3 regions of the Mesorhizobium sp. NPDC059025 genome follow, and region 1 is predicted to be linked to each of the others. Evidence: riboswitches for the same ligand, from Rfam matches in the RefSeq annotation. Region 1 holds a riboswitch; each other region holds the start of a gene.
The links. Region 1 has a riboswitch for cobalamin ahead of ACFWYE_RS24655 (ABC transporter ATP-binding protein). Riboswitches for the same ligand answer to the same signal wherever they lie in the genome.
Positions count from the first base shown of each region.

Region 2: it holds a riboswitch for cobalamin, as region 1 does, so the genes downstream of both, ACFWYE_RS00450 (DUF1636 family protein) here and ACFWYE_RS24655 (ABC transporter ATP-binding protein) in region 1, are expected to answer to the same signal.
Region 3: it holds a riboswitch for cobalamin, as region 1 does, so the genes downstream of both, ACFWYE_RS00690 (CbtB-domain containing protein) here and ACFWYE_RS24655 (ABC transporter ATP-binding protein) in region 1, are expected to answer to the same signal.

Region 1 is NZ_JBHYIM010000012.1:141,102-146,867, forward strand. Features, by position in the region: gene ACFWYE_RS24645 (NAD(P)H-dependent oxidoreductase) at 1-23, shown strand, start outside; gene zigA (zinc metallochaperone GTPase ZigA) at 251-1,468, shown strand; cobalamin riboswitch at 1,615-1,821, shown strand; gene ACFWYE_RS24655 (ABC transporter ATP-binding protein) at 1,906-2,778, shown strand; gene ACFWYE_RS24660 (ABC transporter substrate-binding protein) at 2,802-3,749, shown strand; gene ACFWYE_RS24665 (FecCD family ABC transporter permease) at 3,752-4,765, shown strand; gene ACFWYE_RS24670 (DUF899 domain-containing protein) at 4,917-5,714, shown strand; gene ACFWYE_RS24675 (hypothetical protein) at 5,711-5,766, shown strand, end outside.
Region 2 is NZ_JBHYIM010000001.1:99,923-105,688, reverse strand. Features, by position in the region: gene ACFWYE_RS00475 (alpha/beta fold hydrolase) at 1-416, opposite strand, end outside; gene ACFWYE_RS00470 (GNAT family N-acetyltransferase) at 603-1,076, shown strand; gene ACFWYE_RS00465 (shikimate kinase) at 1,101-1,607, shown strand; gene ACFWYE_RS00460 (NmrA family NAD(P)-binding protein) at 1,640-2,533, opposite strand; gene ACFWYE_RS00455 (LysR family transcriptional regulator) at 2,641-3,555, shown strand; cobalamin riboswitch at 3,639-3,841, shown strand; gene ACFWYE_RS00450 (DUF1636 family protein) at 3,876-4,307, shown strand; gene cobW (cobalamin biosynthesis protein CobW) at 4,304-5,341, shown strand; gene cobN (cobaltochelatase subunit CobN) at 5,345-5,766, shown strand, end outside.
Region 3 is NZ_JBHYIM010000001.1:149,573-155,338, forward strand. Features, by position in the region: gene ACFWYE_RS00675 (DUF1624 domain-containing protein) at 1-857, opposite strand, end outside; gene ACFWYE_RS00680 (MFS transporter) at 1,183-2,412, shown strand; gene ACFWYE_RS00685 (MFS transporter) at 2,572-3,771, shown strand; cobalamin riboswitch at 3,851-4,044, shown strand; gene ACFWYE_RS00690 (CbtB-domain containing protein) at 4,078-4,257, shown strand; gene ACFWYE_RS00695 (CbtA family protein) at 4,275-5,051, shown strand; gene cobU (bifunctional adenosylcobinamide kinase/adenosylcobinamide-phosphate guanylyltransferase) at 5,044-5,553, shown strand; gene cobO (cob(I)yrinic acid a,c-diamide adenosyltransferase) at 5,555-5,766, shown strand, end outside.

The sequences.
Region 1 (5,766 bases):
AACAGCAACGCGTGGCGGCGTAGAATTCTTCGCCGCATGGGATTTCCAGGAGGAAGCTCCCATGCGGCAGCCAAGACCGAAACCGCTGCTGAACGGAACCGTTTCTCCACCCGAACGCATGCTGCTTGCCTTTCGGCTTTGTTATGTTACAACGTAACAATACCTCAGTGGCCTTCCCACGAATTTGGTCACTCCTCACCACGGGCGCCCCCTCAGGGTTCCGCCTCACCGCAGCTTCTGGAAAGCAGTCATGCCCACGCACAATCGAAGGCGTCTTCCCGTAACCGTCCTTTCCGGGTTCCTCGGCGCCGGCAAGACCACACTTCTCAATCACATCCTGCACAATCGCGACGGACGCCGGGTTGCCGTCATCGTCAACGACATGAGCGAGGTGAACATCGACGCCGCGCTGGTACGCGACGGTGGCGCAAATCTCTCTCGGACCGACGAACAGCTGGTCGAGATGACCAATGGCTGCATCTGCTGCACCTTGCGCGACGATCTCCTGGCAGAAATGCGGCGGCTCGCCGAACAAGACAGGTTCGACTACCTGCTGATCGAGTCGACCGGCATTTCGGAACCTCTGCCCGTCGCTTCGACCTTCGAGTTCCGCGACGAAGCGGGCAACAGCCTTGCCGACGTCTCGCGTCTCGACACCATGGTGACGGTCGTCGATGCCGCGAACCTGCTGCGAGACTATTCCTCGTCGGATTTCCTGCGCGACCGCGGCGAGGCACTCGGCGCTTCGGATGAACGTGTGCTCGTCGATCTTCTGGTCGAGCAGATCGAATTTGCCGATGTGATCGTGCTCAACAAGGTTTCCGACACCTCGGCAAAGGACCTTGACCTGGCCCGCAAGATCATCCGCTCGCTCAACCCGCAGGCCGAGCTCGTCGAGACGGATTTCAGCCGCGTGCCGCTCGCAAAGGTGCTCGATACCGGCCGTTTCGATTTTGACAAGGCCGAACAGCACCCGCTCTGGTTCAAGGAGCTGAACGGTTTCAGGGACCACATCCCCGAAACCGAAGAATACGGCATCCGTTCCTTCGTCTACCGCGAGCGCCGTCCATTCGATCCCGTCAGGTTGCAGGCCTTCATCAGCAGGCCGTGGCCGGGTGTGGTGCGCGCCAAGGGTTTCTTCTGGCTGGCGACACGCCCCAATCATGTCGGGGAATTGAGCCAGGCCGGTGTCCTGGTGCGAACCGGCAGGCGCGGGCTCTGGTGGTCAGCGGTTCCCCGCAACCGCTGGCCCGATAGTCCGTCATGGCAGGAAGCCATGAAACCCTATTTCGATCCAATGTGGGGCGACCGCCGCCAGGAACTGGTCTTCATCGGCTGCGACCCGATGGACGAAAGCCGCATCCGCGCCGAGCTCGATGCCTGCCTGGTGGACGAGCCCGTCTTCGCGCCGCAGCTGTGGCGCGACCTGCCGGACCCGTTTCCGAGCTGGAGCGGACAGGCGGCATGATCATCAAATCCCTGATTTCCCTGTTCAAGGGACGCCACCAGAATTGTGACTGTCATCCGCGGCGCGCCCGCTACATTCCGCCGGCGGAGCGGCACGCTACCACAGGTCCCAGCCAAGAATCGCCATTGCCAGGCGGCGGCGGTCACAATAGGGTCCGCGACGATGGTGCCTCGAATCGAAAGGTCCGGGGTGAAAAGGGAATACGGTGACGTCCGCAAGGGCCAAGACCGTGGCTGCCCCCGCAACTGTAAGCGGTAGCAAAGTCCGAGAACGCCACTGGCCAAAGTGCCGGGAAGGCAGGACCGCGCAACGATCCGCGAGCCAGGAGACCTGCCATCACAGTGAGTTGACCGGACGGGGTGTGCCGGGAGGACGCTACAAGGGCGGCCCTGCCGTCGTTCTGGCCATCCTTCCGCACCTGATCAATGAGGGATCAGTTGGAAGGTTTTGCCGTTTTTCAGCGTGATGGCGCGACGCATTTTCCCGACGACGCACCGCAGCGCGCCGATGAAGGTGCTTGCGCGCGTGCGGTTATCCTGCAGGCGCGCGACCTTAGCTATCGGCCGGAAAAGGGCATCACCCTCGTCGAGGACGTCTGCCTCGACATGCGCGCCGGCGAAAGGCTCGCCATCATTGGTCCAAACGGCGCCGGCAAGACGACGCTGATGCGCATGCTGTGCGGCATGCTCAAACCTGTCAGCGGCCTGGTGAGCCTCGATGGCGAACCGCTCGACCGACTGCCGATGGCGGAACGCGCGCGACGCATCGCCGTGGTCGGCCAGTCGGATCAGCCGGATGCCCAGCTTGCGGTCCACGACTATGTCGGGCTCGGCCGTATCCCGCATGCCGGGCTTCGTCGCCGCAGCGACGACCGCAACGTCGTAATCGACGCGCTGGAACGTACCGGCCTGCTCTCCCTGCGCGATCGCCGCATGGGCTCGCTTTCCGGTGGCGAGCGCCAGCGCGCGCAGCTGGCGCGGGCGATCGCACAGCAGCCGCACGTGCTGTTCCTTGACGAGCCGACAAACCATCTCGACCCGCGCGCCCGCGGCGAATTGCTGGAGTTCGTCGCCAGGCTCGGCATCGCTGTCGTCACGGTGCTGCACGATCTGCCGCTGGTTGCCCCCTTCGCCACCCATGTCGCCGTGATGAGCAAGGCGCGCCTCGTCGCGCTCGGCACGCCGCGCGAGACCCTGACTGCAGAACTGGTGCGCGAGGTCTTTGGCATCGACGTGCTCAGACTGCCTCATCCGGACGAACAGGATCGCGAGCTGACGGTCTTCGACGTGCCGATACGCCTTTCCCGATGAACCGCCCCATCCACGGAGCCGCCATGAAACGCCTCGCTTTTTGCCTCGCCGCCACGCTTCTCTCGTCGACCGCCTTTGCCTTCCCGGTCACTGTAGACAGCTGCGGCATTCCGCTGACCTTCGACGCCGCGCCGAAGCGCGCGGTGATCAACGATCTCAACATGTCGGAAATGGCCTTTGCGCTGGGTCTCCAACCCGAGATCGTCGGCCTGACCGGCATCACCGGCTGGTACAAGGTCGATGACGCCTTCAAGAAGGCGCAGGGTTCCATCCCGGAACTCGCGCCCAAATATCCGACGCTGGAGAATCTCCTGGCGGTGGAGCCGGACTTCTTCTTTGCCGGCTGGTATTACGGCATGAAGCCCGGCGGCGACGTGACGCCCGACACGCTGGCGCCGCACGGGATCAAGACGCTGGTGCTCAGCGAAAGCTGCGTCCACCTCGACAAGAACCGGCCGGCGGCCTCGATGGATCTGCTGTTCGGCGACGTCGAGAAGCTCGGCAAGATCTTCGGCAAGGAAGGCGAGGCCAACACGCTGGTTGCCGGATGGAAGGAAAGGCTTGCCGGCATCACCGCCAAGGTCGGCGCCCGCGGCGGCACACGTGTATTCCTCTACGATTCCGGCGAGGACAAACCCTTCACCGCCGGCAAATTCGCGATCCCCACGGCGATGATCGAAGCGGCCGGCGGCAGGAACATCATGGACGACCTGCCGACCAACTGGGGCAACACCGATTGGGAAACCGTCGCCACCCGGAACCCGGAATTCCTGGTGTTGCTCGACTACCAGGACGACGCCGGCTACCGGAAACTGCTGAACTTCCTGAAGACGCACCCGGCGATGAAGGAGACGGACGCCGTCAAGAACGAGCGTTTCGTTGCCCTGCGCTACGCGGAACTGACGCCCGGCCCGGCCAACATCGAGGCCATCGACAAGATCGCCAAGGCAATGCACCCGGAGGCCTTCTGAACGTGCCAAGCCGAGCATACGGCGTGGCCATCGGCACAGGTCTGGTGCTGGTCATCGCGCTGGCGCTGCTATCCATCGCCTATGGCTCGACCGTCATTCCACTGGGCGATGTCATTGCAGCGCTCGCTCGTGCCGTCGGCCTGGACGCCGGCCGCGTGACCGCGCCGGTGGAGAAGATCATCGTCGACCTCAGGCTGCCGCGCGCGATCCTCGCCGTCTGCGTCGGCGCCGGTCTCGCTGTGGTCGGCGCACTTCTGCAGACGGTGACACGCAACGACCTGGCCGATCCATTCCTGTTCGGCCTGTCCTCGGGTGCCGCGGCGGGTGCTGTTTCGGTCATCACGGTCTTTGGCGACCGCCTTGGCGTGTGGACGCTTCCGATCGCCGCTTTCGTCGGCGGTATCCTGACAGCCTTCGTCGTGTTGCTGCTCGTCAATCGTATCCGCGGCCAAGGGCCGGAGCGGCTGATCCTTGCCGGTCTCGCCGTGTCCTTCCTGTTCACGGCGCTGACCAACTATCTGGTCTTCGCCGGCGACCAGCGCGCCGCCCATTCGGTGCTGTTCTGGACCATGGGCGGGCTGGGCCTCGCCCGCTGGGGCAATATCGGCCTGGCGATTGCCGGAGCAGCCGTCATTCTCTGCTTCGCGCTACGTTATCATCGCTGGCTCGACGCCTTCCTGGCCGGCGAAACCACCGCCGAAAGTCTTGGCGTTCCGGTAACGCGCTTCCGGACACTGACATTCCTCGCCGCAGCGCTGTCGACGGCGATCCTGGTTTCCGTTGCCGGCGTCATCGGCTTCGTCGGATTGATGATCCCGCATGTCGCGCGCCGCTTCGCCGGCCCGCTGCATCTGCGACTGGCCATCGCCTGCGCCGTCTTCGGTGCGGTGCTCCTGCTTGCCAGCGACCTGCTGGCGCGCACGCTGCTGCCGCCGCAGGAATTGCCGATCGGCATCATCACCAGCTCGATCGGCGCCCTGTTCGTGGTTGCCACCCTCCTGCGCAAGCGGTTCTGAGCAACCGGCCATTCCATCGCTCCGGAATAGCGCCACACTTGTTACTCACACTGTTCGGCCTCCGAAGGCAGACTGGCACCAGCACCGAGTGTCGAGCAACGACGCTTCGACCTCGAGGCACGGCATCGCCCTGACAAGGAGGTTCAGAACAATGACCGCATCCGCCGAAAACAAACGAGACGAGATCCTGGCCGCCCTGCACAGGCCGCCGGTGGTTGATCACGAGGCGTGGGAGCAGGCGCGCCAGCAACTGCTGGTGAAGGAAAAAGCCCACACGCACGCACGCGATGCACTGGCCGCAGAGCGCCGCCGCATGCCCTGGGTGGAAGTGACCAAGGACTACGTCTTCGAGACCCCGAACGGCAAGGCAAGCCTGCATGACCTTTTCGCCGGCCGTCGTCAGCTGATCCTTTACCGCGCCTTCTTCGAGCCCGGCGTGTATGGCTGGCCTGACCATGCCTGCCGGGGTTGCTCGATGGTGGCCGACCAGGTCGCCCATGTCTCGCATCTCAATGCCCGTGACACCACGCTGGTCTTTGCTTCGCGCGCACCGCAGGCGGACATCCAGCGTGTGAAGGTCCGGATGGGCTGGGACCGTATTCCCTGGGTCACCATCGTCGACAGCTTCGACGTCGATTTCGGCGTGGACGAATGGCATGGTCACAACGTCTTCCTGCGCGACGGCGATCGCATCTTCCGCACCTACTTCATCGCCGACCGTGCCGACGAACAGATGGGCGGCACCTGGAACTATCTCGACATCACGCCGCTTGGCCGCCAGGAAGTCTGGGAGGATTCGCCCGAGGGCTATCCGCAGACCCCGACCTATAAATGGTGGAACTGGAACGACAGCTACGTTGCCGAAGCCGAGCCTGACAAGGGATGGGTCGCGATTTCCGACGCCGGCGAAGAAGCGATGCGCGCCAGACCAACGAGTGCGAAATCATGAGCCGCTCGTGCTGCTCCATCTGGGCCGACGAGGAGAATCCTCGCCGGACCAG
Region 2 (5,766 bases), on a different contig from region 1:
GCAACCAGCCTGTTGACCTTTTCAGGATGGCGGATGGCGAGTTGCAGGCCTGCTGCCGCGCCCATCGAGTAGCCGAAGACATCCGCCTTCTTGAGCCCCACCTTGTCCATGAAACCGGCGACATCGTCGGCGAGATTGGGATAGGTGATCGGCCGGTCGATGTCGGTTGTGCGGCCATGTCCCTGGAACTCCAGCGCATAGACCTTGTGGGTCTTGGCCAGCATCGGGATGATCTCGCCCATCGAGGGGATGTTCATGTAGGCGCCGTGCAGGACGACCAGCGGTTCGCCCGCGCCCGATACTTCGTAATACATCTGCATACCGTTGACCTCGACACGATCGCCGGTGGGTTCGGTCCCGGCAAAGGCGGGACTGGCGAGAACAAAGGCAGCGGCAACTAGCAATGCGCGGAACATAGGGGTCTCCGTTGGTTGTCTCATGCGTTTTCGGTAACGCTGACAATAAGACGAAGCAGCGTTTCGCATTCCGACATGGCCAGACAAAATTTCTGTCTGGCGGCTGGCGACCAGCAGCGAGGCAGTGTCACTCTCGTCACGTCTCCGAATCTTCGAATGCCCAACGGCCAACCGAAAGACTGCCCCATGCCGCACGAACCTGCTGCGCAATTTCGAGCTGCAACTCCGGCAGACGTGGCTTTGGTCCGCGACATCGTGCGCGCGGCCTACTCGAAATGGATCCCGGTGATCGGCCGCGAACCGAGTCCGATGAAAGCCGACTATGACGAGGCCCTGCAAAAGCACCAGTTCACGCTGCTCTACCTGGGCATCGAGATCGCCGGCTTGATAGAGACCGTCCAGGAAAACGATCATCTCTGGATCGAGAACGTCTGTGTCTTGCCGGCTCAGCAAGGAAAAGGGCTCGGCAAAGTGCTGCTCCATCATGCCGAAGAAATGGCTCGCCAGGCAGGCCACAACGAAACCCGGCTGCTGACCAACGCCGCGTTCGAAGCCAACATCGCACTCTATGAGCGCCTGGGTTACGTCATCACCGAACGGGAGCCATACATGGAAGGCACCACGGTCTATATGCGCAAGCGTCTCGCACTTCATCTCTGAACCGCCAGCCGTTCGAGCACCCGCATGACACGCGTCTTGATCACCGGCATGTCCGGAACCGGCAAATCGGCCACGATCCGGGAACTGGCTGCACGTGGCCATGCCGCCTACGACCTTGATACGCCGGAGTGGTCACACTGGATCGAAGCCGCTCCTGGCGACACACTGACGCCCGGAGACGGCAAGGATTGGGTGTGGCAGCTCGACAAGGTTCGCGTGCTGCTTTCCCAACCACGTGACGAGGCACTCTTCATCAGCGGCTGTGCCGAGAACATGGACGAGCTTTTCCCGCTGATCGACACGATCATCCTGCTCTCTGTGCCGATCGATACGGTTATGCAACGCGTGTCCGCGCGAGCGCCGGGCAGATACGGTCATGTCGATGAGGAACGACGCAGGATTGGCGAATTGATCGCAATGATCGAACCGCTGCTTCGGGAGTCGGCCGACCACGAGATTGATTCCAGCGCACCGGTCGAAAAGACCGTCGACCGGATCCTTCAGTTGGTCTGGCGACACCCTAGTCCTTAGGTGGAGCAGGTCACGAGCTCGCACAATCTGTATCAGGCCCGCAGGAGAGCGTCCGGATTGATAGCCCCGAGTTCTTCGAAATATTGCCTCAGCGTACTGGGCTCGCGTCCGAGAATGGCGCGCAGAGTCAGGCTGTTTCCGGCAGAGCCGAACGCCGTATAGGATTCAAATACGCGTGCCAGTTGAGCCAGCGCCTCGCCTTCGAAAGGCGGTTTGGCGGCTGCCGCCCATGCCTCGAAGCTGAGTTCCACCGGTTCGATCGCGCGTCCAAGCAAGGCGCCCATCAAGGCGGCGATCTCGATGCGGTTGTGCATCCCATCGGCTGCAAGCTCGAAAGAGCCATAGGCAAGCTGATCGCCTGTCAACGCCTTGGCCACCACTTCAGCGACGTCGCGGTAATCGACACGCGCCAGCCGCGCCGTGTTCGAAAAGGGTTCCGCGAAGACACCATCACGAACCACGGCCTGCCATGCCGGGGCAATGTTCTGGAACAGCGTCGCCGGGTACAGGATTGTGTAGTCCAGATTGGAACGCAGCAGCGCCTCCTCCACCGGCAGTTTGCTGGCATGATTGGCCAGTCCGTTAGCTGGATGGATGACGGACGAAAACACGAACTTGCCAATTCCCGCGCGTTTCGCCGCATCAACCATGGCAATGCCGAGTGCCGGTTCGTCCGCAACAAAGGGCGGGCCGACATGATAGACCCCATGAACCCCCTTGAGCGCGCCGTCGAGACTTTCGGCATCGCGCAGATCGCCATCCACGATTTCCAACGCGCCATTGTCGCGTGCCGCGCGCGCGGCGACCTTGTTGCGCACCAGCGCCCGCACGATGACACCGCGCCGGGCAAGTTCCGCTGCGACATAGCCACCGCTGCGGCCGGAAGCGCCCACCACGAGTACGGTTTTCCTGTTCGGATCAGACATCGGCTTTCCTGACATGTTGGAACCACTTGTCGGAACATCGATCTCTCGACAGCCGATTGGTAGATGGTCAATTCGTGATATGGTCTCTCGAAAATCGGAGAACCATTATGGATCGGTTTGGTGATGTCGAGGCGTTCCTGGCGATCGTCGAACGCGGCAACCTGTCGGCAGCTGCCCGTCATCTCGGCCGTTCTCTCCAGGCGGTCAGCCGTTCACTGGCAGCCCTTGAAGGAAGTGTGGGCGTCGAACTCGTGCACCGCACGACCCACAAGGCACAGCCCACCGAGGCGGGATATGACTTCTACCAGCGGGTGAAACCGGCGCTTCTGGAAATTGTCGAAGCCAGGATACAAGCTGGCAACTGCAGCGCAGAGCCAACCGGACTGCTCAGGATTGGCGGACCGGAACTGCTGGGGCCTAGTTATCTCATCCCCATCGTCGCACGTTTCATGGAAATGCACCCTAAGCTCGAAGTAGAACTCAGCCTGTCGAACCACTTCGTCGACCTGGCCCAGGAAGGGCTCGACCTTGCCATCCGCATTGGCGAACTGGCGGATTCCGACTTGAAGGCGCGCCGGCTCGGCGTCATGCGCCGGGTCGTCTTCGGCGCGCCATCCTATTTCGGCAAACACGGACGGCCACGCCACCCACGCGAACTCACCGAACATCAATGTATCTTCCGCAACACCGATCGTGATGCCGGCGCCTGGCAATTCCAGGAAGGCGGCAAGCCATTGAGCGTGAAAGTTGGCGGACGGCTGCATCTCGACAACGCGGCCGCCAGCCACGCGGCGGTTGCCATTGGCCTCGGCATCGGCCGCGTGCCACTCTGGCAAATCCAGGATCTCGTCGACATCAACACCGTCGAGGTGATTCTGGAGGGCTTCGAACAGCCCGCGATTCCAGTCCACATCGTCTGGCCAGCAGCTCGCCTGCCACTCGCAAAGACACGGCTTTTCATCGACTTCCTGGCAGCCAATCTGCACATTCAAAGTCGGGAACGTGATTGCGTCGTGGCATGATGTCGGCTCGGTGGCCCAACCGCACCATCACGCTTGCGACGCGATCCGCCGTTGCGGCGCGTTGACAGCGCCACCTGCCCAAGCCTAAATCCGGCAAAGACGGTCTCCTCCCTTCACCGGGAGGAGCGAAGAGGGAATGCGGTGCGAGGCAAAGCTTCAAGTCCGCGGCTGTCCCCGCAACTGTGAGCGACGAGCCAAGGCCGATAGCCACTGGGATTTCCCGGGAAGGCGGCACCGAGGCAGCGACCCGCAAGCCAGGAGACCTGCCGTCAAACCAAGAATCCCAACGCCTGGCGGGTGTCCCGGGCAAGGAGCCTGATTTGGATCGCAGCGATAGTTTCTCGGCCGGGACGACGAGTGTGACGGCGGATGTCGAAACCGCCCCCGTCACCATCATCGTCTGCTCGTCCTGTCGGGACGAGAGCGGTTCGGATGCCCATCCTCGTGCCGGCACGATGCTGGCCGAAGCCACGAGGACTGCCGCCCTGGGCAACCAGACCATTCAAGTGCGCTCGGTCGAATGCCTGGGTAACTGCAAGCGCCGCCTCTCGGCAGCACTGCTGCGCAACGATTGCTGGAGCTACGTCTTCGGCGACCTGACGGTTGAATCAGGTTCCGACCTCGTGACTGGCGCAGAGCTTTTCGCAACGTCGCAGGATGGCCTCATCCCATGGCGTGGCCGTCCCGATTCCCTCAAGCGCGGCCTCGTCGCGCGTATCCCTCCCCTCGCTGTGTTGAAGGACCAGATATGACCGCTTCCGTTTCCCGCGTGCCTTGCACCGTCGTCACCGGCTTCCTCGGCGCCGGCAAAACGACGCTGATCCGCAACATCCTCGAGAACGCAAAGGGCAAGCGGCTGGCCCTCATCGTCAACGAATTCGGTGACGTCGGCGTCGACGGCGAGATCCTCAAGGGCTGCGGCGTTGAAAGCTGCCCGGAGGAGAACATCGTCGAACTCGCCAATGGCTGCATCTGCTGCACGGTCGCCGACGATTTCGTACCGGCGCTCGACCAGATCCTGGCGCGCACGCCGAAAGTCGACCACATCCTGATCGAGACGTCCGGCCTCGCGCTGCCGAAGCCACTGGTGCAGGCCTTCCAGTGGCCGACTGTGAAAAACCGCGTGACCGTCGACGGCGTTGTCGCCGTGGTCGACGGCCCGGCTCTGGCTGAAGGTCGCGTCGCCTCGGACATGGACGCGCTCGCCGCGCAGCGTGCCGCCGACGATTCACTCGACCACGACGATCCGGTCGAGGAGGTGTTTGAAGATCAGGTCGCCTGCGCCGACCTGATCATCCTCTCCAAGAACGACCTGCTGGATGCGGCCGGTGCTGCCCGCGCCAATGCCGTTCTCAGCGAGCATGTTGGCCGCGCGGTCAAGGTGGTGCCGACCGCACAGGGCAAGGTCGATCCGTCCGTGTTGCTCGGTCTCGGTCTTGCCGTCGAGGACGATATCGAAAACCGCAAGAGCCACCATGACGGCATGGGCGACCATGAGCATGACGACTTCGACACCTTCGTCGTCGAGATTCCTGCAGTTGCCAACCCGGATGATCTCGCTCGCCGTGTCGCGGAAGCCGCGGACAAGGAGAATGTGCTGCGCGTGAAGGGGTTCGTCGAAGTCGATGCCAAGCCGATGCGGCTCCTGCTGCAGGCGGTTGGACCGCGTGTGAACCACTACTATGATCGCGCCTGGACGGCAGACGACGACCGTCGCTCGCGGCTGGTGGTGATTGGCCTCAAGGGTCTCGACCGCCCGGCCATCGAGAAGATCCTGGTGGGATAAACCTTGCATATCCTGACCACCACCTCCGCCTCGCTCGACGATATCGCCGAGCCGGTAGACCTGCGCCAGCAGCCGGCGGAGATGGTGGCGCTGTCTTTCACCGACAGCGATCTGGCCGGATTGGCGTCCGGCTGGCAGGCGGATGTCGCCGCCCTGCCCTCGATGCGGCTGGCGGCATTGCGCGACCTTCGCCACCCGATGTCCGTCGATCTGTGGATCGACAGCGTTGCGCAGCACGCCAAGGTGATCCTGGTGCGTATCCTGGGCGGCTACGACTGGTGGCGCTACGGCTGCGACCAGCTTGCGGCAACAGCCCGCGCCAGGGGCATCAAGCTGGCGCTGCTGCCCGGCGAATCCCACGACGAGGATCCGCGCCTCACCGAAGCTTCCACCCTGCCCGCGGACGAACTGGAAGCCCTGCTTGC
Region 3 (5,766 bases), on a different contig from region 1:
ACCGCGGTGAGCATGCAGCCACAATAGCGCACACAGAACGCGGCGTCTCGGCTGTCTAGGCACGATGCCTGGCACGCATTGGTGAAGCCGAGCTTCGGATCCTGTGCGGGGGCAGGCCATATCTGTGCGAACAGCCATACGCAGCCGATCAGCACCGGCTGGTGGATGAGGTAGAAGGCCAGGCTGTGGCGACCGATGAAAGTGAGCGGGCGTTCAAGTGTCCGGCCGAACGAGACGTTGGCCAGCCGGTCGAACAAGCCAGCTGCCTTGGCGGTCTTGGTCAGGCCGATGCCTACCAGCACGGCGCCGAACCAGGGAAACAGCGGCACATAGTCGTTCGAGCGCGGATCGGCCGACGAGAGGCCGACCCACAGGAGTTCGGGATGATCGAAAATGGGCGAGCGCAGATAGAATGGAGCTGCGATCACCAGTGCGGCGACGATGAATGTCACCAGCGCCGGCATGCGCAGGAACAGGAGGCCGAGAACGCTGGCCAGGGCAATCTGATGCAGGATGCCGAAGAAGATGAAGCTGCTGGGCGTTGCGAAATACGTTACCAGCGAGATCGCAGCGGCCGCCGCCACCACCATGGCGAACCGTTTCCAGAAGCCCGGCCAGCGGATGCGGTCGCCGTGCGCAAGCACCAGCGAGACGCCGACCAGGAAGAGGAAACTCGACGCAATGCAGCGCGCATAGAGCTTCCAGGGTCCGTGCGCCGTCAGTCCGGCGCTTGCATACCCGAAGAACTCAAGGTCCCAGGTGAAATGGTAGCTGGCCATCGCCAGAAGCGCGATGCCGCGCAGGGCATCGATAACGGTAATGCGACGGGAGGGATTTGTCTGCTGTTCGAGGCTCATGCGGCGGGATTCGAAATTGCAACCGCACAATGCCTAGCACGGATACGGCCCAAGCGAGAATGGTTGGCGGCGCTTCTTCCGGTCAACCGCTCGAGCAATGGAATTCTGAAACGTTGACCGGATCGCCGCCGCCGTCTAGCAATGCGATCATGAACGTTGAAATGATCGCATTCGTGGTAGGAAGGCGCATGGGCGGGGTGGTGTAACCATCCGGCGAAAGCACCCATGCGCGGCAAACAGGCTCCTGACGGAGCCTTTTTTATTGCCGTCGGATCGGGTCGGCCATGTCCGATCCGCCAACCTCCACAAAATCAAGGACGCGATCATGACGAAAGATCGTCATTTCCCGGACACGGGTATACCGGGTGCGGGGACTGCGGGCAGCATTTCGAAATCTCGATTTGTCATTCTTGTCCTGCTGTCCGCACTCTCGGTGCTGCCTGTCAACATCATATCGCCGTCGCTGCCCAAGATCGCGATGGAATTTGGTGTGGACTTCGAGCTGATCAGCCTTGCGGTCGCGGGGTATGCGATTGTGACCGCGCTCGTGGAACTGATCTCTGGCGCGATGTTGGATCGATACGGACGCAGACCCGTGGCGCTGGTCTCGCTCTCGATCTTCATTCTGGCTTCTATCGGTTGCGCGCTAGCCCCTGATATTGTTGTTTTCCTCGTGTTCCGCGCAATGCAAGCTTCGATTGCCGCCTGCTTTTGCGTGGCTCTTGTCGCCATCAAAGAAACATCGAATGAATATGAGGGGACGAGCAGGGTGGGCTACGCCGCGATGGCATGGGCCTTGGCGCCGATGCTCGGTCCTACCTTAGGAGGAACGCTGGATGAACTCTTGGGGTGGCGGACGATCTTTGTCGTTCTTGCGGCCTTTGGCGCAATTATTCTCTCTCTGTCGAAACGAGAACTGAGCGAGACACTCTCTCCAGTCAGGCGAAGCGGGGTCTATCTCGGCTCATATGGACGGCTGCTAAGTTCGGTTGTGTTCTGGGCTTACATAGTCGTGATGGCCTCATCGTCCGGGATACTTTACATCTTCCTGGCCGGTGCACCTCTGGTGGTCGGTGGATCGAGTGCGCTGCTCGGCCTTTTCATGGGGATGGTCCCCGCGGGCTTTATCTGCGGCAGTTTTCTGACCGGCCGTTATGGCTTGAGGGTGCCTCGGGCCACATTGCTCATCGCTGCTCGTTTGCTGACCTGTGGCGGGCTCCTGTTTGGCCTGGTTCTGTCCGCGTTCGATATTACGCATCCCTTGGCGTTTTTCGGCCCGTGCATGTTCATCGGCCTTGGCAATGGGTTGACGCTGCCCGCCGCCAATATGGGGGCCATGACAATCCAAAAGGGCATGGCAGGCACCGCAGCGGGACTGGCAGCAGCAATGTCGATCGGTGGTGGGGCGTTGATCGTCGCGGTGGCGGGGCAGTTCCTCGGCGCGTCGGGAACTGTCAATACGCTTTTGAGCTCGATGTTGATCGTCTCTGCGATAGCCTTGGCAGCCGCGGTTGCCGTGGCCTTTGTCGATCCAGGCTCACGAAGAACGCACTGATCGATCCTCACAAGCTTGATGCGGCAGCCTATCGTTGTGCCAGCCGGTGCAAAGTGGTTGGCCGGCTTCGCATTCCGGCGCTAGCGCGTCGGTTTCCTGCTACCGGCCCGGCCATCGGCGACGCAGATTTCCCGTTGCGAGTCGTTAGTTTGGGAATCCATGTCCACGCATGTCCGCCATCCGATCTGGCTACCGGCGGTTCCGCCGGCGGACGCGCGCACCTTTGCTTCGCTTTACGCCATCGAATCTGCCGCGCGAGCCACGGTTGCCTCGGTTATCCCGATCCAGGCCTATGAGATCCTGAGGAACGAGCAGACGGTCTCGATCCTCTATACGATCGTCTCGTTGCTTGGTCTCTCGGTCACGCTGTTCATGCCGATGCTGATCCACCGCTTCGCACGCAGATGGGTCTACACAGCCGGTGCGCTGCTGCTTGCGATCGGTTCGCTGTTCTTCGTCACCCATTCGCTGCCTGGTCAGATCATCGGCATGCTCTGCCGGGTAATGGGCGCGAGTGCGCTGTCGATCACGCTCAACCTCTACATCATGGACCATATCCGCAAGACCGACCTCATGCAGGCTGAGTCCCTGCGCATGGCGTGGTCGATGATCGCCTGGACGAGCGGCCCGACGCTCGGTATCTTCCTCTACACACGCTACGGCATTTATGCTGCGCATGGAGCCGTGGCCGTTTTTGCACTCTGCCTGCTTGCGCTGTTCTGGTACTACCGGCTTGGCGACAATCCGATGATCGTGCCGGGCAAGAGCCGCCCCATCAATCCGTTCGCCAATATCGGGCGCTTCGTCAGCCAGCCACGGTTGCGGCTGGCCTGGCTTATCGCTTTCGGCCGTTCCTGCTACTGGACCACGTTCTTTGTCTACGGCCCGCTGTTCATGGTCATTACCGGCCAGGGTGAACTTGCCGGGGGCTTGCTGGTTTCGGCCGGCAACGCTCTCCTGTTCGCTGCCATTTTCTGGGGCAGGGCAGGCAAGCGTTATGGTGCACGCAACGTGATGACGCTCGCCTTTGCCGGGATGGCGGTGTCGCTGTGGCTTGCCGGCGCCATCGGCGAATTCATCCCGCTCGCCACCGCCGGCCTGCTCCTGGTCGGCGCCTTGTTCACCATCGCACTCGATGCGATCGGCTCCACCGCCTTCATGCGCTCGGTGCGCGCCTACGAGCGGCCGCAGATGGCCGCAGTTTACCGCACCTACCTCGATTTCTCGGAGCTGACACCACCTTTGGTTTATTCGCTGGTGCTGGCTTTCTTCGGCCTGGGATCGGTTTTCGCCACGCTTGGTTGCCTTGCTGCCGTCTGCGCCATTGTTACCTGGAGATATCTGCCGAAATCGATGTAGCGACGACAGCAGGTCACCAATGACGCGGATGCGTCTGGCGATGGCGGAATTTGGTTTGCCGGGCGCCAGAATTCTTTCTATAGTTCCCGCCGTCGTCGGTCCCTTCGGGACCAAGAGGGAATACGGTGGGGAGGGGGAAACCATCCGAAGCCGTGGCTGCCCCCGCAACTGTGAGCGGTAGTCCTCTCCAATGCCACTGAGGCTTGTCTCGGGAAGGTGGAGAAGGGCGCTGATCCGCAAGCCAGGAGACCTGCCGGCGACGGCAATGACGGTAATGCCCTCGGGTGGAGGGCGAAAGGACAGACCATGAATACCGCTTCCGTTTCTCTCGGCGCTTCGACCTCTTCGCAGTCGCGCTTCCTTCAGCTGGCAATGGCTGGCCTGCTCGGCATCTTCGTCATCGGCTTCACCGGCTTCTCGCATATCGAGGCCGTGCACAACGCCGCCCACGACGCACGCCACTCGATGGCGTTCCCCTGCCACTAACTCAGGGGGAACCCACCATGTCTGTTTTTCGCAACGTCGTGTTTGTCGCGGCGATCGCGGGCCTGTTGGCCGGCATCGTTCTCGCCTGCTTGCAGGCCTATGCAACCGTTCCCCTGATCCTGAAGGCGGAAGTCTATGAACAGGCCGCCGGCGGCCATGAACATGCGGCTGCGCCTGCAGCCCCCGCTGCCGATGCCGGGACCAACGCAATGAGTTCGGCTGCGCCAGCGCCCGCGGCTGCTCCGGCCGAGGAAGAGGAAGGTTGGGCACCCGCCGACGGCATCGAGCGGTTCTCGTTCAACGTACTCTCCAATGTCGTAACCGGTATCGGTTTCGCGCTGATCCTTGTCGCCTTCTCGGAATTCGCCGGCGGCATCGGCAACTGGCGCCAGGGTGTGTTCTGGGGGCTTGCCGGTTTTGCCGTCTTTACGCTTGCGCCAGGCCTTGGCCTGCCGCCGGAATTGCCGGCGATGCCTGCTGCCGATTTGCTGCCAAGGCAAGCCTGGTGGATCTCCACCGTCGTCGCCACGGCCATTGGCCTTGCGCTCATCGCCTTCCGCCGATCCTTGCCACTTACCGTGCTCGCGATCTTGCTGATCGTCGCGCCTCACGTCGTTGGCGCGCCGCAGCCGGAGAGCTACGACACGCCGATCCCGGAAGGCCTGCATCACCAGTTCGTGGTGGCGGTTACGCTGACCAACTTGGTGTTCTGGGTTGTGCTGGGTGCGGTCGTCGGCGTTGTGCGCGGCCGCTTTACCGGGCAGGCATCGAGCCTTCGCGACAGCTTTGCCTGATCGCCTGACCTTCATCATCGGCGGTGCGCGCTCCGGCAAGAGCGCGCATGCCGAAAAACTGGTTACGGCGCTGCCGGCGCCCTGGACGTATATCGCGACCGCTCAGGCTTACGACGACGAGATGCGCGAACGCATCGCGCATCATCGTGCTCGTCGAGGCGAAGGCTGGGAAACGGCGGACGCGCCACTCGACCTTGTCGAATTGCTGGTGCGCCTGCCTGCCGGGCGACCGGTACTGCTGGATTGCCTTACGCTCTGGCTGACCAATCATATGCTGGCCGGGCATGATATCGAGGACGAATGCGCCAGGCTGACCGCCACACTGTCGAAACCGCGTGGTCCCTGGTTTGTTGTGTCCAACGAGGTCGGATTTGGCATCGTGCCGGACAATGCGCTGGCGCGTCGCTTCCGAGATGCTGCCGGGCGTCTCAACCAGCAGGTTGCGGCGGTGGCCGACGATGTGGTGCTGACCGTTGCCGGCCTGCCACTCAAGGTGAAATGACATGGTCGAGATCGATGACAGCGAAGCCGAGCGCCATCGCACCAAGATGGCCAAGCGCAAGGCGGTGCAGGACGCAGAGGTGGCGCAAAAGACCATCGAGAAGGGCCTGCTCATCGTCAACACCGGTCCCGGCAAAGGCAAGACCACGGCTGCCTTCGGGCTGGCACTGCGCATGCTGGGCTACGGCCGGCGCGTCGGTGTCGTTCAGTTCAT